Piscinibacter sp. HJYY11: one gene and its partner. The main gene of each other region encodes a partner of the protein of the gene in region 2 in a complex. Links are inferred from orthologs where the notes say so. Each region holds a gene or a part of one and is shown on either strand. Other genes may lie near its edges. The genes, in order: uvrA and mfd.

Region 1 (3,733 bases), on a different replicon or contig from region 2:
GACTCGAACGGGCCTGAGATCGTCAGCGTGCGCCAGGTCGTGCGCGGGGGGATCTACCGCTACTACGTCGCCAACTACTCTCGCACCTACACGCCTGCCATGACAGGCTCCCCGGTGCGGATCGAAATCACGGCAGGAGGCCATACGCGCATCTTCACGCCGCCCGCAGGTGAGGGCTTCAACGACTACTGGCATGCGTTCGACATCGCGGTCGATTCCGACTGCAACATCTCGGTCAACGCCACCAGTGCGCCCAACATCTGGGTTGCCACGCCTCCGGGTGCCCCGACCCAGACCCTCAGCGGACCTATCACCTACTGCCCGAACATCTGACATACCACGACGCTAGAAGGCCGGCGCGTCGCCGGCCCGAAGGGGCGGCCCTCGCGGGTGCGCCCCTTTTTTTTGGCCGACGGCCTCGGTCCCATGGCGACAGGTGTCAGCGGCGAGGGCATCGTGCCTCGCTATCATCTTCCGTTTCCCCGCCGCCCGATGCCCGCCCGCCGCCCCCCCACTTCGCCTGAAGCCTCGATCGAGGCCCCGATGCTGCGGGTGCGTGGCGCCCGCACCCACAACCTCAAGAACATCGACCTCGACATCCCGCGCAACCAGCTGGTGGTGATCACCGGGCTGTCGGGCTCGGGCAAGTCGAGCCTCGCGTTCGACACGCTTTATGCCGAAGGCCAGCGGCGCTACGTCGAGAGCCTCTCCGCGTATGCGCGGCAGTTCCTGCAGCTGATGGACAAGCCCGACGTCGACGTGATCGAAGGCCTGTCGCCGGCGATCAGCATCGAGCAGAAGGCGACGAGCCACAACCCGCGCTCGACGGTCGGCACCGTCACCGAGATCCACGACTACCTGCGCCTGCTCTACGCACGCGCCGGCACGCCCTTCTGCCCCAACCACAACCTGCCGCTGCAGGCGCAGAGCGTGAGCCAGATGGTCGACACCGCACTTGCGTTGCCCGAGGGCACCAAGCTGATGGTGCTGGCCCCGGTGGTGCGCGACCGCAAGGGCGAGTTCGCCGACGCGTTTGCCGACTGGCAGGCCCAGGGCTACGTGCGCTTCCGCATCGACGGCACGACCTACGACGCGACCGACGTGCCCAAGCTCAAGAAGGCCGAGAAGCACGACATCGACATCGTGGTCGACCGCGTGAAGGTGCAGGACGGCCTGCAACAGCGCCTGGCCGAAAGCTTCGAAGCCGCGCTGCGCAACGCCGAAGGCCGCGCGATCGCGCTCGAGATGGACAGCGGCAAGGAGCACCTCTTCTCCAACCGCTTCGCCTGCCCCGTCTGCAGCTACAGCCTGAGCGAACTGGAGCCGCGCCTCTTCTCGTTCAATTCGCCGGTGGGCGCCTGCCCGAGCTGCGACGGCCTGGGCCAGGTGACGGCGTTCGACGCGGAACGTGTGGTCGCCTTCCCGTCGCTCAGCCTCGCCAGCGGCGCGGTGAAAGGCTGGGACCGCCGCAACGGCTACACCTTCTCGCTGCTTGAGAGCGTGGCCAAGCACTACAAGTTCGACATCGACACGCCCTTCGAAGAGCTGCCGAAGAAGGCACGCGAGGTGCTGCTGTACGGCTCGGGCGAGGAAGAGATCAGCTTCACCTACGAGGCCGACGGCCCCAAGGGCAAGACGCGCAGCGTCAAGCGCAAGCACCCCTTCGAAGGGATCATCCCGACGCTGGAGCGGCGCTACAAGGAGACCGACTCCGCCGCGGTGCGCGAGGACCTCGCGCGCTACCAGGCGGCCAAGCCCTGCCCCGCCTGCGAAGGCACGCGCCTGCGCACCGAGGCGCGCCATGTGTTCCTGCAAGGTGAAGGCGATGCCCAGGGGGAGCCGATCTACCGCATCGAGCACCAGACGCTGCGCGAATGCCTCGCCTACTTCGAGCAGCTGAAGCTGAAGGGCGCGAAAGCCGAGATCGCCGACAAGGTGATCCGCGAGATCCGCTCGCGCCTCAAGTTCCTCAACGACGTCGGCCTCAACTACCTGAGCCTGGACCGCAGCGCCGACACGCTCTCGGGCGGCGAAGCGCAGCGCATCCGCCTCGCCTCGCAGATCGGCTCGGGCCTGACCGGCGTGATGTACGTGCTCGACGAACCGAGCATCGGCCTGCACCAGCGCGACAACGACCGCCTCATCGGCACCCTGCGCCACCTGCGCGACATCGGCAACTCGGTGCTCGTCGTCGAGCATGACGAAGACGCGATCCGCGCCGCCGACTACGTGGTCGACATGGGCCCCGGCGCCGGCGTGCACGGCGGCCAGGTCATTGCGCAGGGCACGCCGGCCGACGTGGCCGCGAGCGCCGAGTCGCTCACCGGCCGCTACCTCGCCGGCGTGCTGAAGATTCCGGTGCCGAAGAAACGCCGCCGCATCGAGGACATGGCGGAACCCCAGGTGCTGCGCATCGTCAACGCGCGCGGCAACAACCTGAAGGGCGTCACCGCCGAGATCCCGGTCGGCCTGCTGACCTGCGTGACGGGCGTGTCGGGCTCGGGCAAGTCGACGCTCGTCAACGACACCTTGTACGCCGCTGTGGCGCGCAACCTGTACAACAGCCACGCCGAGCCGGAGCCGCATGACGCCATCGAAGGGCTGGACCTCTTCGACAAGGTAATCAGCGTCGACCAGAGCCCGATCGGGCGAACACCGCGCAGCAACCCGGCCACCTACACCGGGCTCTTCACGCCCATCCGCGAGCTCTTTGCCGAAGTGCCCACCGCCCGCGAGCGTGGCTATGGTCCGGGGCGCTTCAGCTTCAACGTGGCCGGCGGCCGCTGCGAGGCCTGCCAGGGCGACGGCGTGCTGAAGGTGGAGATGCACTTCCTGCCCGACGTCTACGTGCCGTGCGACGTGTGCCAGGGCGCGCGCTACAACCGCGAGACGCTCGAAGTCCTCTACAAGGGCAAGAACATCACCGAGGTGCTCAACCTCACCGTCGAAGACGCGCACGCGTACTTCAACGCCGTGCCGAACATCGCACGCAAGCTGCAGACGCTGCTCGACGTGGGCCTGGGCTACATCCGCCTCGGCCAGAGCGCGACCACGCTCTCGGGTGGCGAAGCGCAGCGCGTGAAGCTCGCGCTCGAGCTCAGCAAGCGCGACACCGGCCGCACGCTCTACATCCTCGACGAACCCACCACCGGCCTGCACTTCGCCGACATCGACCTGCTGCTCAAGGTGCTGCACCAGCTGCGCGACGCGGGCAACACCATCGTGGTGATCGAGCACAACCTGGACGTGATCAAGACAGCTGACTGGTTGATCGACATGGGCCCCGAGGGCGGTGCCGGAGGCGGCACGGTGGTCGCGGCCGGCACGCCGGAAGACGTGGCGGCCAACCCGGCGAGCCACACCGGGCACTACCTGAAGCCGCTGTTGCGCTGATCTGAGCGCGCGTGGGCGCGACTTTTCTCACGACGTCGACACACGACACGGTGCACCGCAGCAATGCGGCATCGGGCTTGCATGCGGGAGTTCCACCCTTGGCAAGCGGCAGACGCTTGCACTACATTGCCGCAGCCCCGCCCCACCCCCTGTCGCGCAAAGCGCCACGACGACACCCCCATGCCGCCTGCGCCCCTGCCCGCTGACGAATCACACCGGCTGGCCAGGCTCCACGCGACGGGCATCCTCGACACTGCGCCCGAAGAAAGCTTCAACGCTCTCGCGCAGTGCGCCGCCGAGCTCTGCGGCACGCCGATCGCCGCGATCACCCTGCTCGACG
Region 2 (4,338 bases):
GGCAGCGCGAGCAGGCCGCCGATGGGGTCGTTCACGCAGGCATCGATCAGCGCATCGATCCAGGCGGGCTGCACCAGGCAACGCGCGGCGTCGTGCACCAGCACCCAGTCCTCGGCCTGTGCACCGCGCTCGCGCAGGTGGGTCAGGCCGTTGGCCACGGTCATCGCGCGGCTCGTGCCGCCGACCTTGGCGACCCAGGCGGTCGTGCCAGACAGGTGCTGTTGGAACTGATCATCCCGCGGGCTCAGCACCACGAGGGTCTGGCGCAGTCGCGTCACCCGTGCCAGCGCATCCAGTGTGTGCTGCACCATCGGCTTGCCCGCGACCTCGGCGTATTGCTTCGGCCCGCCCGCACCGGCCCGTTCGCCGATTCCAGCGCAGGGCACCAAGGCATACAGATCGGCAGGAGATGCGCTCATGTCAGCAGGCTGAAAAGGGTGCGAATTCTATAATTCGGCCTCGCATCGCCCCGGGGGACCGCCCAACCGGGGCGTGTTCGTTTTGTGTCGTGTCCCTGCATGCAGATTCCCTCGCTCGCTCCTGGAAAACGCTTCACCCTGCCCCGCCCCCTCGGCTCGGCCGATGCCTTGCTGCTGGCGCGATTCGCGCAGGCGCAAAAGGCACAAGGGCACATCACCGCCATCGTCACCGCCGAGCCGGCCGACACGCAGCGGCTCGAAGGCGAGCTGCCTTTCTTCGCGCCCGAACTGCGGGTGGCCGTGTTCCCCGATTGGGAGACGCTGCCCTACGACACCTTCTCGCCGCACCAGGACCTGATTTCCGAGCGCCTGGCCACACTCTGGCGCATCCAGCAGGGCGAGGTCGACGTGGTGCTGATGCCGGCCTCCACCGCCCTCGTGCGGCTCGCACCGCCGAGCTTCCTCGCCGGCTACACCTTCCACTTCAAGCAGAAGACCCAGCTCAACGAAGCGGCGCTGAAGGCGCAGCTCACGCTCGCCGGCTACCAGCATGTGAGCCAGGTCGTGTCGCCGGGTGAATACGCGGTGCGCGGTGGGCTGATCGACCTCTTCCCCATGGGCTCGCTGGTGCCCTACCGGGTGGACCTCTTTGGCGACGAGGTCGACAGCATCCGCACCTTCGACCCCGACAGCCAGCGCAGCCTCTACCCCGTGCCCGAGGTGCGCCTGCTGCCCGGCCGCGAGTTCCCGATGGACGAGGAGGCACGTGCCAAGTTCCGCGCGCGCTGGCGCGAGAAGGTCGAGGGCGATCCGACCAAGGTGCGGCTGTACAAGGACATCGGCACCGGCATCGCCACCGCCGGCATCGAGTACTACCTGCCGCTCTTCTTCGACAGCACCGCGCCGATCTTCGAGTACCTCGGCGCCAATGCCGCCGTCGCACTGCACGGTGACATCGACGAGGCGCTCAAGCGCTTCTGGACCGACACCCGCGAGCGTCACCGCTTCCTGCAGCACGACAAGGAACGGCCGATCCTGCCGCCGGAAGACCTGTTCCTGCGCCCCGAAGATTTCTTCACGCTCGCCAACGCGCATGCCGTGCTCGCGGTGCGCGGCAAAGAGCCGGTCGACTGGGCCCGCCCGCTGCCCGACCTGAGCGTGGACCGTGGCGCCCCCGATCCGCTCAAGCGCCTGCAACTGCACCTGGGGGCGACGCCGCACCGCGTGCTGGTCGTCGCCGAGAGCGAAGGCCGCCGCGAGAGCCTCCTGGAGCTGCTGCGCGACAACAAGATCGAGCCGCCGTCGGTGAAGAGCCTGGCCGAGTTCGAAGCCGGCGACGAGCGCTACGCGATTGCCGTGGCGCCCATGGCCGAAGGCTTCTTCTGGACCGAGCCCGACAAGAACATCCAGTTCGTCACCGAGACTGAACTCTTCGCGACGACGCCCACGGCAAGACGCAAGCGCAAGCAGGAGCAGGCCAGCGACGTCAACACGCTGATCAAGGACCTGTCGGAGCTGAAGGTCGGCGACCCGGTGGTGCACCTGAACCACGGCATCGGGCGCTACGTGGGCCTGGAGAACATCGACCTGGGCGATGGCCCGAGCGAGTTCCTGATCCTGGAATACGCCGACAAGGCGACGCTCAAGATCCCCGTCTCGCAGCTGCACCTCATCAGCCGCTACACCGGCGTGAGCCCGGAAGAAGCGCCGCTGCACAGGCTCGGCTCGGGCCAGTGGGAAAAGGCCAAGCGCAAGGCCGCCGAGCAGGTGCGGGACACGGCCGCTGAATTGTTGAATCTCTATGCGAGGCGCGCTGCCCGCGAAGGCTTCGCCTTCCGTTTCTCGCCGCACGACTACGAGGCCTTTGCCGCGAGCTTCGGCTTCGAGGAAACGCCCGACCAGAAGGCCGCGATCCACGCCGTCATCCAGGACATGGTCAGCCCGAAGCCGATGGACCGCCTGGTCTGCGGCGATGTGGGCTTCGGCAAGACCGAGGTCGCGCTGCGCGCCGCCTTCGTCGCCGTCACCGGCGGCAAGCAGGTGGCCATCCTCGCGCCCACCACGCTCTTGGCCGAGCAGCACTACCAGAACATCGCCGACCGCTTCGGCAAGTGGCCGGTGCGCGTGGCCGAGATCTCGCGCTTCCGCTCCAGCAAGGAGGTCAAGACCACGCTCGAAGGCCTGGCCGACGGCACCGTCGACATCGTGGTCGGCACGCACGCGCTCATCGGCGACAAGGTGAAGTTCAAGCGCCTGGGCCTCTTGGTGATCGACGAGGAACACCGCTTCGGCGTGCGCCACAAGGAGGCGATCAAGGCCATGCGCTCCGAGGTCGACGTGCTGACACTCACCGCCACACCCATTCCCCGCACGCTGGGCATGGCGCTCGAAGGCCTGCGCGACCTCTCCGTCATCGCCACCGCCCCGCAGCGCCGCCTCGCCATCAAGACCTTCGTGCGCACCGAAGGCTCGAGCGTGATCCGCGAAGCGGTGCTGCGCGAGTTGAAGCGCGGTGGCCAGGTCTACTTCCTGCACAACGAGGTCGAGACCATCGAAAACCGGCGCGAGAAGCTGCAGGAACTGCTGCCCGAGGCGCGCATCGCCGTCGCCCACGGGCAGATGCCCGAGCGCCAGCTCGAAGCGGTGATGCGCGACTTCGTGGCCCAGCGCCACAACATCCTGCTGTGCTCGACCATTATCGAGACCGGCATCGACGTGCCGAGCGCCAACACCATCGTCATCAGCCGGGCCGACAAGTTCGGCCTCGCGCAGCTGCACCAGCTGCGGGGGCGTGTCGGCCGCTCGCACCACCAGGCGTATGCGTACCTGCTGGTACCCGATGTGGAAAGCCTCACCAAGCAGGCCGGCCAGCGCCTGGAGGCCATCCAGGCCATGGAGGAACTCGGCAGCGGCTTCTACCTCGCGATGCATGACCTCGAGATCCGCGGCGCCGGCGAAGTGCTGGGCGACAACCAGAGCGGCAACATGATGGAGGTGGGCTTCCAGCTCTACAACGACATGCTGGCCGAGGCCGTGCGCTCATTGAAGGCCGGCAAGGAGCCCGACCTGCTCTCGCCGCTGAGTGCAACGACCGAGATCAACCTGCACGCGCCGGCCCTGCTGCCCAACGACTACTGCGGCGACGTGCACACCCGCCTCTCGCTCTACAAGCGCCTCGCCACCGCCGACAAGACCGAGCAGATCGACGCGATGCTGGAAGAGATCACCGACCGCTTCGGCAAACTGCCGCCGCAGGGTCAGACGCTCTTCGACGTGCACCGCCTGCGCGTACTGGCCAAGCCGTATGGCGTGTCCAAGATCGACGCCGGCACCTCGGCCATGGTCATCAGCTTCCGCCCCAACCCGCCGATCGACGCGATGCGCATCATCGAGCTGGTGCAGAAGAACCGCCACATCAAGCTGGCCGGCAACGAGAAGCTGCGCATCGAGCGCCAGACCCCTGACCCGAAAGACCGCGCCCAGCTCATCCGCGACGTGCTGCGCTCGCTCGGCACCCCGACCACCAAGCAACCCGCCTGAACTCCACAACCGCGTCCATGTCCGCACAAGAATTCGCCCCCGGCCTCGTCATCCAGCGCTTCACCCCGCCGCTCAAGCTCGCGGACTTCAAGCTCATCGCCTTCGACATGGACTCGACGCTGATCAACATCGAGTGCGTCGACGAGATCGCCGATGCCGCCGGCCGCAAGGCCGAGGTGGCGGCGATCACCGAGGCCGCGATGCGCGGCGAGATCACCGACTACAAGGAGAGCCTGCGCCGGCGTGTGACGCTCTTGAAGGGCGTGCCGGTGAGCGCGATGCAGCAGGTGCTCGACCAGCGCCTGCAGCTCAACCCCGGTGCGAAAGAACTCGTGCAAGCCTGCAAGGCGGTGGGCATGAAGGTGCTGCTGGTCTCCGG

The links.
Region 1: the proteins of mfd (region 2) and uvrA are in contact, whole or in part, in a crystal structure (PDB 4DFC), measured with the Escherichia coli proteins. The link is inferred for Piscinibacter sp. HJYY11 from one-to-one orthologs.

The regions. Positions count from the first base shown.
Region 1 is NZ_JAERQZ010000001.1:3,117,409-3,121,141, forward strand. The notes cover bases 168-3,593. They hold uvrA (excinuclease ABC subunit UvrA), read left to right. Parts: upstream 168-492; coding sequence 493-3,393; downstream 3,394-3,593. Other genes in these bases: JI745_RS14510 (hypothetical protein), read left to right, coding at 168-333; JI745_RS14520 (ATP-binding protein), read left to right, coding at 3,574-3,593. Also shown: more of JI745_RS14510, read left to right, coding at 1-167; more of JI745_RS14520, read left to right, coding at 3,594-3,733. UniProt on the Escherichia coli protein: The UvrABC repair system catalyzes the recognition and processing of DNA lesions. UvrA is an ATPase and a DNA-binding protein. A damage recognition complex composed of 2 UvrA and 2 UvrB subunits scans DNA for abnormalities.
Region 2 is NZ_JAERQZ010000002.1:508,684-513,021, reverse strand. Bases 129-4,159 are described here. They hold mfd (transcription-repair coupling factor), read left to right. Parts: upstream 129-518; coding sequence 519-3,959; downstream 3,960-4,159. Other genes in these bases: serB (phosphoserine phosphatase SerB), read left to right, coding at 3,977-4,159; ispD (2-C-methyl-D-erythritol 4-phosphate cytidylyltransferase), read right to left, coding at 129-419. Outside these bases: more of ispD, read right to left, coding at 1-128; more of serB, read left to right, coding at 4,160-4,338. UniProt on the Escherichia coli protein: Couples transcription and DNA repair by recognizing RNA polymerase (RNAP) stalled at DNA lesions. Mediates ATP-dependent release of RNAP and its truncated transcript from the DNA, and recruitment of nucleotide excision repair machinery to the damaged site.